2 regions of the Solibacillus sp. FSL R7-0668 genome follow, and region 2 is predicted to be linked to the other one. Evidence: riboswitches for the same ligand, from Rfam matches in the RefSeq annotation. Region 2 holds a riboswitch; the other holds the start of a gene.

What was found. Region 2 has a riboswitch for S-adenosylmethionine ahead of metA (homoserine O-acetyltransferase MetA). Riboswitches for the same ligand answer to the same signal wherever they lie in the genome.
Region 1: linked by a shared signal. The riboswitch ahead of metK (methionine adenosyltransferase) and the one ahead of metA (homoserine O-acetyltransferase MetA) in region 2 are both predicted to bind S-adenosylmethionine.

Annotation. Positions count from the first base shown of each region.
Region 1 covers NZ_JBBOUU010000001.1:2,949,263-2,955,571, forward strand. Annotated here, with positions in the region: gene MKX47_RS14660 (gamma carbonic anhydrase) at 10-534, shown strand; gene metK (methionine adenosyltransferase) at 617-1,813, opposite strand; SAM riboswitch class I at 2,012-2,127, opposite strand; gene pckA (phosphoenolpyruvate carboxykinase (ATP)) at 2,338-3,924, shown strand; gene MKX47_RS14675 (alpha/beta hydrolase family protein) at 4,076-4,870, opposite strand; gene MKX47_RS14680 (NUDIX hydrolase) at 4,854-5,321, opposite strand; gene MKX47_RS14685 (transposase) at 5,391-5,696, opposite strand; gene MKX47_RS14690 (Dps family protein) at 5,780-6,223, opposite strand.
Region 2 covers NZ_JBBOUU010000001.1:1,855,445-1,861,753, reverse strand. Annotated here, with positions in the region: gene plsY (glycerol-3-phosphate 1-O-acyltransferase PlsY) at 1-29, shown strand, start outside; gene MKX47_RS09025 (HesB/YadR/YfhF family protein) at 140-430, shown strand; gene MKX47_RS09020 (YczE/YyaS/YitT family protein) at 524-1,156, shown strand; gene MKX47_RS09015 (ABC transporter ATP-binding protein) at 1,345-2,115, shown strand; gene metA (homoserine O-acetyltransferase MetA) at 2,205-3,146, opposite strand; SAM riboswitch class I at 3,237-3,345, opposite strand; gene MKX47_RS09005 (DUF3307 domain-containing protein) at 3,426-4,367, opposite strand; gene MKX47_RS09000 (hypothetical protein) at 4,367-5,116, opposite strand; gene MKX47_RS08995 (nucleoside-diphosphate sugar epimerase) at 5,394-6,146, opposite strand; gene MKX47_RS08990 (AAA domain-containing protein) at 6,158-6,309, opposite strand, start outside.

The sequences.
Region 1 (6,309 bases), 1.1 Mb from region 2:
AAGTTGCACATGATTTATCCTTACAAAGACAAGTCACCTACTATTCATCCTAGCGCGTTTATTGCGGATTACGCAACGATAACAGGTGATGTCACAATTGGTGCCGAAACAACAATATGGTTTAATACGGTCATTCGCGGAGATGTCAACAAAACGATTATCGGCGAACGCGTGAGTATTCAAGATTTATCCTGTCTTCACCAAAGCCCTGCTTATCCTTTAATTGTGGAAGACGAAGTAACTGTAGGTCATCAAGTCACATTACATAGCTGTACAATAAGAAAACGCGCACTTATCGGGATGGGTTCCATTATTTTAGACGGGGCTGAAATTGGTGAAGGAGCGTTCATAGGTGCTGGTAGCCTCGTTCCCCCCGGAAAAGTTATTCCCCCAAATTGTTTAGCGATGGGGCGTCCTGCTAAAGTGGTCCGTGAGCTTACCGAAGCAGACCGTACCGACATGGATCGAATTATCCGCGAGTATGTTGAAAAAGGGCAGTATTATAAATCCTTACAAAATAATACACGCATCTAATTGTTTATTATTAATTAATACGAGTTACAAATGTAAACGGGGTCATTATTAGCACATTACTAATAATGACCCCGTTTTAATTTTATAGGCCTGCTTTTTCTTTTAACACTTGTGCTTTGTCTGTGTTTTCCCAAGGCACATTTAAATCTGTACGACCAAAGTGACCATAAGCTGCTGTTTGCTTATAAATCGGACGACGTAGGTCTAACATTTTGATGATACCTGCTGGGCGTAAATCGAATAACTCGCGTACCCATTCTACGATTTGAGCTTCCGCAACTTTACCAGTACCAAATGTATCTACTGCAATTGAAACAGGTTGTGCAACGCCGATTGCATACGCTAATTGTACTTCCGCACGATCTGCTAAGCCTGCTGCTACGATATTTTTCGCTACATAGCGTGCTGCATAGGCTGCAGAGCGGTCTACTTTTGTTGCATCCTTACCAGAGAATGCACCACCACCATGACGTGCATAGCCACCGTAAGTGTCTACGATAATTTTACGACCAGTTAAACCAGCATCCCCTTTAGGACCACCGATTACAAATCGACCAGTTGGGTTAATGAAGTATTTTGTTGCCTCATCTAATAATTCAGCCGGAACAACTGGTGCAATAACATGCGCCTTCATGTCTGCTTGAATTTGCTCTAATGTTGCCTCTTCATCATGTTGCGTCGAAATAACGATTGTATCAACACGTACTGGGACGTTGTTTTCATCATACTCAATTGTTACTTGTGTTTTACCGTCTGGACGTAAGTAAGCAAGCTGACCTGATTTACGTACTTCCGATAAACGACGCGCTAATTTATGCGCTAATGAAATTGGCATTGGCATCAATTCTGGTGTTTCGTTACATGCATAACCGAACATTAAACCTTGGTCACCTGCACCAATTGCTTCTAACTCATCCTCTGTCATTGAACCTTCACGCGCTTCTAACGCTTGATCTACACCTTGTGCAATGTCAGGAGATTGCTCCCCTACCGCTACAAGTACTGCTAGGTTTTCAGCATCAAAGCCGTATTTCCCACGTGTGTAGCCGATTTCTGCTACCGTGTCACGGATGATCCCTTTCATATCTACATATGTAGAAGTTGTAATTTCTCCTGCTACTAATACTAATCCCGTAGTAACGGTCGTTTCACATGCTACACGTGCATTTGGATCTGCTGCTAAAATTGCATCTAAAATTGCATCTGAAATTTGGTCACAAATTTTGTCTGGATGTCCTTCCGTTACACTTTCTGATGTAAACAGTCGACGATTTGCCATGTCTATTTCCTCCTAAAAACCTTATAAGTATTTTTGACGGTACTCATTACGCCCATGTTCAGCTTCTTGCTTTATCAACACGAGTTATTCGAAAGGCATTTAAGGAAATTTCCCTTTATAAAATAAAAAAACCTTTCGCTCTGATCTGTGCATGCGTTGCACAGCGAGGAAAGGGTTACGTTCGTTCATTACCTTTCACTCTTATCGTTCAAGGAATAATCCTTGCGTCAGATTGGCACCAACGCATGTCGTGAATGTACATGCAGGTTGCCGGGTTTCATAGGGCCTGACCCTCCACCAGCTCGGGATAAGAGTATCCGTTCAATTACACATCTTACGTAAAAAAAACTTAGCTGTCAATTAATATCGACTTTATTCATACAGTTTTCAAACAGATAAAAAAACGCAAAAAAATAATTCATAATTAGTATAGATTATTACATTCAATGTGTTATACTATTTTTGAATTAACAAACAACTCCCCTACACATGGGAATACTATAACAAAGGATGGTATTTAATAGATGAATTCGGTAGAAATTGCTAACGAGCTGAAAGAACTTTTAAACGGGGATAACATTCAAACTCAATTATCAGTTCCACAATTAGTTGAAAAAGCTACATCACGTGGAGAAGCAATGTTAACTGTAGAAGGCGCATTACGTGCTGAAACAGGTAAATATACTGGTCGTTCTCCTAAAGATAAATATATGGTTGAAGAAGAATCTTCAAAAAATAAAATCGACTGGGGCAAAGTGAACCGTCCGATCTCTGCAGAAGTTTTCGATAAACTTTATGTGAAGGTAGTCGAGTACTTAAAAGAGCGCGATGAATTATTCGTATTCAACGGCTATGCAGGTGCAGATAAAGCTTCTCAATTATCTATTAAAGTAATTAATGAATACGCTTGGCATAACCTATTCTGCCATCAATTATTCATCCGTCCTACTGCAGAAGAATTAGCTACGCATCTTGCTGATTTCACAATCGTTTCTGCTCCAAACTTTAAAGCAGATCCAGAAGTAGATGGCACGGAATCTGAAACATTTATCATTACATCACTTGAAAAGAAAATCATTCTTATCGGTGGTACAGAATATGCTGGAGAAATGAAAAAATCAATCTTCGGTATCATGAACTACTTATTACCAGAACAAGATATCTTCCCAATGCACTGCTCTGCAAACGTTGGTGAAGCTGGAGATGTATCATTATTCTTCGGTTTATCAGGTACTGGTAAAACAACTTTATCAGCAGACGCTGACCGTAAATTAATCGGTGATGACGAGCATGGCTGGTCAGACAATGGCGTATTTAATATCGAGGGTGGTTGCTATGCAAAAACAGCAAACCTTTCTCCTGAAAACGAACCAGAAATTTATGCAGCTATCAAATTCGGTTCTGTATTAGAAAACGTAGTAGTAGATGCACAAACGCGTGTAAGTGATTACAATGACCTTTCATTAACTGAAAATACACGTGTAGCGTACCCAATCGACTACATCGAAAATATCGCTGTACCATCAGTGGCAGGTCACCCAAATACAATCATCTTCTTAACAGCAGATGCATTTGGTGTATTACCTCCAATCTCAAAATTAACAAAAGAGCAAGCAATGTATCACTTCTTAAGCGGCTTCACTTCGAAGTTAGCTGGTACAGAGCGCGGCGTTACAGAGCCAGAGCCAGTATTCTCTACATGCTTCGGTTCACCATTCTTACCATTACCTGCAACAGTGTATGCTGAGCAATTAGGTAAGAAAATCGACGAGCACGGTTCTCAAGTATTCTTAGTAAACACTGGTTGGACTGGTGGCGAATACGGTGTTGGTAGCCGTATGAAGCTTTCTTACACTCGTACAATGGTACGCGCAGCAATCGAAGGTAAATTAAACAATGTGGAAACAACTCAAGATACTGTCTTTGGATTAAACATCCCAGTAGCAGTTGAAGGGGTACCAACTGACGTGTTAAATCCTCGTGATGCATGGGCTGACAAAGTAGCTTACGATAAAAAAGCAGCTGAGCTTGCTGATTTATTCAAAAACAACTTCACAAAATTCGCAAATGTTGATGAAGTAATTGTGAAAAAAGGCGGTCCTTTAGCATAATTTGCTTGAAAAAGCGATACGCTGTAGTTAGCTAAAATCTATCCGACATAACGTTTAACTTGGGCGTACATGTACTTGTGCGTCCCCCTATTGAGGGTAAACATCATATAATCGCATATCATAATTGAAAAAAGGATGTTACGCATTAATTCTAATGCGTAACATCCTTTTTCGTTTTCATCCAATTACATAATTTTTCTACCGTCATCCGATTGAGCTTCGGTGGATAATGATGTTTTAAGCCAAATGAAAACCATGTTTCAACTGACTTCCCTTCATCCTTTAAATAGAGCTCCAGTTGATAGGCATGCTCAATATCCACATGCTGATCTTCTGTCCCATGAATGATTAATACAGGGGCATCGATTTGAGCAACCTCATAGAGCGGTGTCCGGTCTTCATAGTTTTCGGGTACTTTATTGGGTGTCCCCCCTACGATACGTTTTAAGCCTCGACGCATATCAACCCGCTCCCAATACGTAGCAGTCGCATCCGAAACTCCTGCCCATGTGACAAGTGATTTCACTTCATCGCTTAATATCGCAGTCCATAATGCCATTAAACCCCCGCGTGAAAAGCCATAAATATTCACTTTTTCGACATTTGCAAATTGCTTTAAGATGGCAATCGCATTCAGCGCATCGTAGCGATCATCCCCGGCAAATTCATCCTTCCCCTCACCACCACGATTTCCGCGGTAATACGGAGCAAATACAACGAATCCTTGCTGTGCAAATTGAGCGATACGAGCAGGCCTTACCATCCCGATCGATTGTAAGCCACCTCGTAAATAAAGCATCGCCTCATAGTTTCCCGCATTTACTGGCTGTGCTAATAAGCCTTTTACACGTAGTCCTTGCGACCAATACGTAATTTCATGTAAACGAACTTGCGGATTTGGTGAGGGATATTGTCGGATTGAAAAAATCTTACCATTGTCGTTCATGATTTTTCACTTCCTGTAACATTTTTTTCATCCCTGCATCACGCATATAAAAGCTTAAATTCGGCTGCTGCCAAAGCTCATCTTCCGTTAACCATAAAATTCCTTCCGTTTCATAATCACCGACAAATGGTTCGATTGTTTTAACCTTTGCGGTAAATACCGCTTTGCAAAACGGGATGTCATCATGCACAATATAATACGCAAACCATTTCTCATCTTCTATTACAACATTGGCCTCTTCATAAACCTCTCGAATCGCTGCCTGTTGCAAGGTTTCTCCTGGCTCTTGCTTACCTCCAGGAAACTCAACACCACGACGATGATGAATCGTACAAAGCCATTTTCCATCGTGTTGCACAAGCGCCAGCACATGCTTCGGCTCTACTTTAAAAGGCCCTTCATCAAAGCGCAAATCTACTTGTAACCCATTTTCATCAATAAATGTAAACATTCTCGCTCAACTCCTACAAACTAAGTGTAGCGAACGAGGGCGAATCATTCAATATGAGATATCATCTTTCTAACGAAAATAGGGAAGCTGCTCGACAAATTTTTTGGCCTCATCATCGCCAAACTCATGAACGAGTGCGTATATCTTTTGCAGACGATAATCAAGCTCATGATTTAAACGATCCATATGATAGGGGATAAACGGCATATGTGCTCGAAATGCATTTGATGCTTCTAAGCTTTGCATTTGTGTAAATAGTTTCGAAAATACTCGCGCCTTAACTGGATCCATTTGCAGCACAAATTCATACGATGATCCTGGCTGCATATTACATGTTAAATGCACGACCGATACATAGATATTTTGTTTTTGCATAGTAGTTCACCTCAACTATTAGCTTGCTTAATATCTAAAAAACTATGCAAAAAAACGACCCCAAAATCGGAGTCGTTCTCTTTTTAGTTTCCTAAATAGGCATTTAACATCCAAGCATGCTTTTCTAAGCTTTGGAATGTTGCGTTCAATAAATCTTCTGTACGATCATCACCAGCTTCACTTGCTGCTTCCATCGCTTTCTTTAAAGCCTTCATAATCGTTTGGAAGTCGGCAATTGTTGTTTCAACCATTTCTTCTGTTGACTCTTTCCCTGTCGCTTCATCGATTAATGATAATTCTAAATGCTCTTTTAACGTCGCAACTGGTTTACCACCTTTAGATAAAATGCGCTCCGCAATATCATCTAAATTAATCGTTACTTCATTATAAAGCTCTTCAAATTTCGTGTGTAATGTGAAGAATGATGGACCGTTTACATACCAGTGATAGTTATGTAATTTTGTATACAAAACTGACCACGTTGCTACTAATTCATTTAATTGTCCATTTAATTTTTTCTCTGCCATGCTCGTCACCTCATAAATTATATTTAAAATCTCTAATTTAGTAGAGATTCTATCCCTAATTGAAAAACATTATCACTAATATCATA
Region 2 (6,309 bases):
GGACAGAACCGAAAATTAAAGGCTTTTAAATACCTTGCTAGCATGCTGAGAGTGAAAAAACTTTCAGCATGCTTTTATTATCGTTATAATGGATGTGCACTGGAAGTTTTACGTCAAAAAGAATAATGAGGTGAATCACATGGAAATTAAATTAACAAATGATGCAATTAATTGGTTCAAGCAAGAATTAGAAGCACAATCAGGGGATTATATTCGCTTTTATGCACGCTATGGCGGTTCTTCCCCATTTCACGAAGGGTTTTCACTTGGAATGAATCGCGAACAGCCTCATGAAATTGGGATTGAAACGGTTGTGGAGGACATTCATTTTTATATTGAAAAAACGGATGAGTGGTTTTTTAACGATCATCACCTAATCGTCAATGTCGATACAACGAACGACGAGCTCAGCTACTCCTACGAAAAATAGTTTAAATTTTTCAAATATATTGTAATCCCTGTTTTGGCATATTAACTCGTTATAATATACAAGTCGAACTTTATGAACAACGAGGGATTGCAATTGAATGTAAAACAAGGTTTTTATTGGCGCTGTGTATTTTTTATTACCGGCATTATTATTTTATCGCTTGGTGTCGCATTAACGATTAAAGCACAAGTTCTAGGCGTCGGTTCTTGGGACGTGCTGCACATTGGCCTGCAGAAGAATTTCGGCTTAACCGTAGGAACTTGGTCGATTATTTTAGGCTTAATCATTTTAGCCATTGATGCGCTATTGACGAAGCGTTTACCGAAAATCGGAACGTATTTAGATATGTTTTTGACCGGGATTTTTATCGATATTTTTTTATATATGCTCCCAGATTTACATCATCTCTTTGAACAAACATTAGCATTTATTGTTGGAATTGTTCTATTGGGCTTTGGCTGTGGGATGTATATGGTCGCAAATTTAGGGATTGGCCCACGTGACACATTAATGTTACTGCTTGTTCACCGCCTTGGCTGGACAGTTAACCGTGCACGCACAACAATTGAGGTTACCGTAGCAATCATTGGTTTTTTACTAGGTGGTCCAATTGGTGTAGGTACCGTCTTTATGGCATTGGGCTTAGGACCTGTTGTTCAATGGGCTTTACGATTAAATGAAAAACTATTTTTCCGCGCTTCAGGAACGGAAAGTGCGATTTTATAAGGGATTGTAGGCTTGCTCATAACGCCTTAAACTTATCAACTGAGCTAGTGTGAATGCGGTGTATGACCGAATTCATGCTAGCTTTTTTCCTTTATTTATTACAAATTTGTGTATATTGCCTCCATTGGCACTATTTCCTTTTCGTTTTTAGAAAAAAGGTGCATAGTTTAAGGTGGAGGTGTTTGTAAATGATACATATCGAAAACATTAAGCTCTATCGCAATGAAAAATTAATTTTGGACCGATTAAATTGGCAGGTTGAAAAAAATCAACATTGGGCCATTTTAGGCTTAAACGGCTCTGGCAAAACCACTTTATTAAAGGTCATTAATGGCTATATCTGGCCAAACGAAGGCAAAGTACAAGTATTAGGTGAAACCTATGGCGAGACCTATATTCCGAAACTGCGTCGTCGAATTGGCTGGGTCAGCAATGCGATGATTGATAATTTAAACTGGCAGGATAATGCCATTGAAATTGTGTTAAGTGGCAAATTTGGAGCGTTACGCTTATTTGAGGAAGTGAGTGAAGCCGAAATTGAAGAAGCAGTACGGATTATGAAACAATTTAACTGTGATCACTTAGCGAATAAAACATTCGAGTATTTATCACAAGGCGAACGTCAACGCATTCAGATTTCACGCGCAATTATGGCCAATCCGGACATTCTCATTTTAGATGAACCGTGTGGTGGCTTAGATATCATAGAACGAGAAAATTTACTACAAACAATCGAACAAATTGCAGGTCGTGAAAACTGCCCAACCCTTATCTATGTCACCCATCATGTAGAAGAAATATTGCCCTGTTTCCAGCATGTGCTATTGATGAAAGATGGTAAGGACGCTGCTACTGGTACACGTGAGCAAATTTTAACCGAGCCCGTATTAAGCAACTTCTTTGGTCGTGACGTAAGCTTACAAATCCAACGTGACCGCGCCTGGATAGCGGTAAAATAAGCTTTCAAATAAAAACGCACTCAGACGAATTGAATGAGGTTATACCCACCTCACCTACATTTCATTTCGTCTGAGCTGCGATTCGCTACTTAAATATGAAACTCAATCTGCTCCTCTACATAATGCCAATCATATGGTGTTTCTTGATATACATAATAATTTAGCCAGTTGTAAAATAATAAATGCGAGTGTGCACGCCAAACATTTTTCGGCGCTTGCTGTGGGTCATTATTTGGGAAGTAATTGACCGGAATCTCTGTATTTTCTGGATCTTTTTCCATGTCACGGAAATATTCATCCGATAACGTCGTCGCATCGTATTCCAGATGCCCCGTGATCATAATATGCTTATTATTTTTAGATTGCGCAATAAAGACCCCCGCATCGTCTGAATAGCTGAGTAAACGTAAATCAGGATGCGCTCTTACTTCTTCAATCGATACAGATGTATGGCGCGAATGCGGTGCGACATATTCATCGCTAAAGCCTCGCACTAAATCTACGGTTAGATCCGTAATCACATGCGAATAAATGCCCGAGCATTTTTTCGGAAGCTCAAACTTACCAATGCCAAAGTGGTGGTATAACGCCGCCTGTGCGCCCCAACAAATATGCATGATGGATGTAACGTTTTTATCAGCCCAATCCATTACCTGTGTAATTTCCTGCCAATAGCCCACTTCTTCAAATTCCATCTTTTCCACTGGTGCCCCTGTGATGATTAAACCATCATAACGACGATGCTTCACCTCATCAAAGGTTTGATAAAATGTATCTAAATGTGATTTTGATACATTTTTCGATTCATAGGTAGCCGTATTTAAAAAGGTAACATTCACTTGCAGTGGCGTATTACCTAGTAAACGTAATAACTGTAGCTCCGTTTTTTCTTTCTCAGGCATTAAGTTAAACACCAAAATATTTAATGGTCGGATTTGTTGTGTTTTCGCGCGGTCCTCTTCCATCACGAAAATTTTCTCTTGTCTTAATAGCTCGCCAGCCGGTAAACTTTTTGGAATATTAATTGGCATCGCTTGTTCCCCCTCAATTTTTGTACATTTTATACAAATCAAAAAGCCTCTCATTTCCAGCGTAAACAGAAATGAGAGGCTTTTAAACCGAACTTATCTGCCAAGGGAAGTCCCCTTGCTGGAATTAGCACCTTTCTAACCATGTTAGAGGTTGCTGAAACATCAACGGGCCAAGTCCCTCCGCTTCTCTTGATAAGACTATTAAATTGTCATAAGTGTACCATGTTAGGCTAATTTTCGCAATAATTCTAATAAAAAATTTTTTTGAGCTATGCTTATTTACAACCAAATAAATTTCATTACAAATCCAGCTGTAATTCCTAATATGATGCTTAACATCGTACCTATTAAATAATATTCAGAAAAACTTTTATCATCAAATTGTTTGAATCTCGTTAAGGCTTTCATTGCGATTAAAAATCCAATACTAGATAAATTGTTGGATACACAAAGTATTAATATTAAATTTCTTTCTAAGATACCTATCCACATCCCAGCTTTTGGGGGTGAGTCACTAATTAAAGATATTTTTTTATTCAATTTTACATCATCTTCTATTTTAGTTACATATTGATCTAATTGTTTTTCAATATCTTTTTCATTAAAACCATCGTATTTCAAGTTTGTATTGCTCGAAGTAAACTTTCCTTCAACTGTTGTTTCTATGATTTTGTTTGTTGGTCTAAATTCTGTTAACATTTTCCCGATAAGGTGTCCAGAAAAATATGAATTTATTAACAAAATAATCAAAGTAATAATAATCTTTGATTGAAAATTCAAATCTAAAGGTTGACCTGAAGCAATAGAGTTAAATAATTTGCTTAGTTTACTTTCAAAATCGTCAAATAGAACAATAGTGAATATAACAATGCTAACAATATGAATGATTTGGTCTACGATATACAATAATGTTAGTCTCATTGAAATTTGATACTTACTAATATCCGTACGCTTTTCAATATGGTCATTTAACTTTTCTTTTGTTAAATCCGTTAATAGGTGGATTAAACAAATAATAAAAATATAAACTACCAGTAGGACATCATATTCAATTAAACCTAATATAATACTCATTATCGTTAGCATTACATATGTTAATAAATGTATCGCTACATGTTGAAAGACTGCTGCAGGTCCTTCCTTCTTTTTGGCTACCATTTCACTCGATTGAAATGGATAATCCGCTATAAAATGTCCTAATATAAATAGTAAAATTAACATTATTTATATCCCTGTCCCAATCGGAATTGCTCAATATTTCTTCTTAATTCCAGCTCGAATTTCTTCTGTTTTTCTTGTATTTTATTTTCAGGATTTAATTGTATTTCTTTTGAATTTAATAAGTCATATAAAGATTCAGAAGCATCTAATATTAAATCTGTTTTCCCCACAGTAAAATGCTCCCAAACTGTAGAAGTTGATTTATTTAATGTAAGTGCAACTTCCTTTTGTGAGCGTAAAAGACTATATAGACCTAAAATCTCTCTTTGCTTCGTTGTTTGCTTTAAAATGGCTGCACTTTGTAAATTTAGAATAGAGTTAATTAATTGACGTTCTATATTTTCAAATTTATTTAACGGGTTCATTTCTATTAATTTTGTACGAGTTTTATCTTCTTTAATTAAATTATTGGCCAATCTTGCATTTTTCACAAGCATATTATTCCACTTATCAATATCGATAGTATTTATATTATCTTCAATCACCCCAAATGAAATACCGAAATAGGGCATATTGTCTTCATATTTCCAATTATAAACCATATAATTTGCTATCACGAGTGCATTAGAATAACCCTCAACTACACAGATTATTTCATCGCCCATTCTATGTTTAACTGCTATTTTTATAGTATTGTTATTCGCTAACACATCTTGCCATTCTGATAGATACTCACTTAATTCTTGACCATTTCGAAATTTACTTGAATTTGTAACATCTAATATAAATACTGAAACCGCTGTTCCCATCCGTACCCCTCCTTCAATTATAGTATCTATATACAGTATACCGCATAAATTCGGGTTGTAGACCTAATATATTACCGATTCGGTTCTAGAACCGGATTTATTACGAATTCGGTTTGTAGACCGATTATATAGGTGCTTAATCTGGCTAATCTTGCAACAGCTTATCATTCAACTAACTTATAAACAATAGGCAAAATTCACCTGAATAGTTGACATTATCTCAAACAATAAAAAACCTGTTCTAAATAGTAATAGAACAGATTTTTTAATATAGCTGCTAAAGAGCATCTTCTATTTTCTTTTCCACTTCAAACAACAAAGCTTCCAACTGCGCATCCCACTCACCTGTTAGCGTATTATAGACGCGGGCAAACTGATGATTTTCCGCCTTCTGATGTGCGATAAAGCAAATGACTGGAACATCATTAATTTGTACAGAGTCAGAGCTTACAATGCTTGTTATTGTTGTTGACACTTCATCGTCAGCTAACGGTTGGTCTGACAATTGCTGGTGAATATATTGAATCAGCATCGCCTCATCGACCGCTACGATTTCATCAGAATAAATTGTCGGAAATACTTCCGGAAACTGCTCCAGCTCCTCAAACTGTTCTAAATCGCCTTCTAAAATGGCTTCATGCAATGGACTGTATTGTACAAAATAGCTCGTTTCATCGAGTTCTTCTTCAAAAATGCCACTCGCTAATTGGGCTTCTCCTTTAGCCGTTAACAAGTAAAACTCTTCTTTTTTTATCATCCCAAGACGCAGCATTTTATTCGTCAAATCATGAATAAATAGCGGCTCGACAAGTAAAATATCTGCTAAAAGCTCGGCATTTGTGAGCCTTGCTTTGTTAAATGAAACCAACATCATCTTCATCAAAATATCCATCGCATTGCGAATAACTGGGTGATACTTCACTTCAATTGTATGCACCGGAATGGCATAATTTATTTGCTTTTCAATTGTAACATCGTTTTGCTGTAAAATTTGCTGCTGCAATTTTTCTGTTAAACTTTGTAAATCCATACTGAACTCCTTTAACCAATTGCGTAATAGCCGTTTTGCTGCTTGACGGTATTTAATACATGTCGATACATCGTACGTACTTTTTCTGCTTTCGGACGCTCGGTAAACATGTCAACACTACCAATCATAATTAGTAGTTCACGCGCGCGCGATAACGCAACAT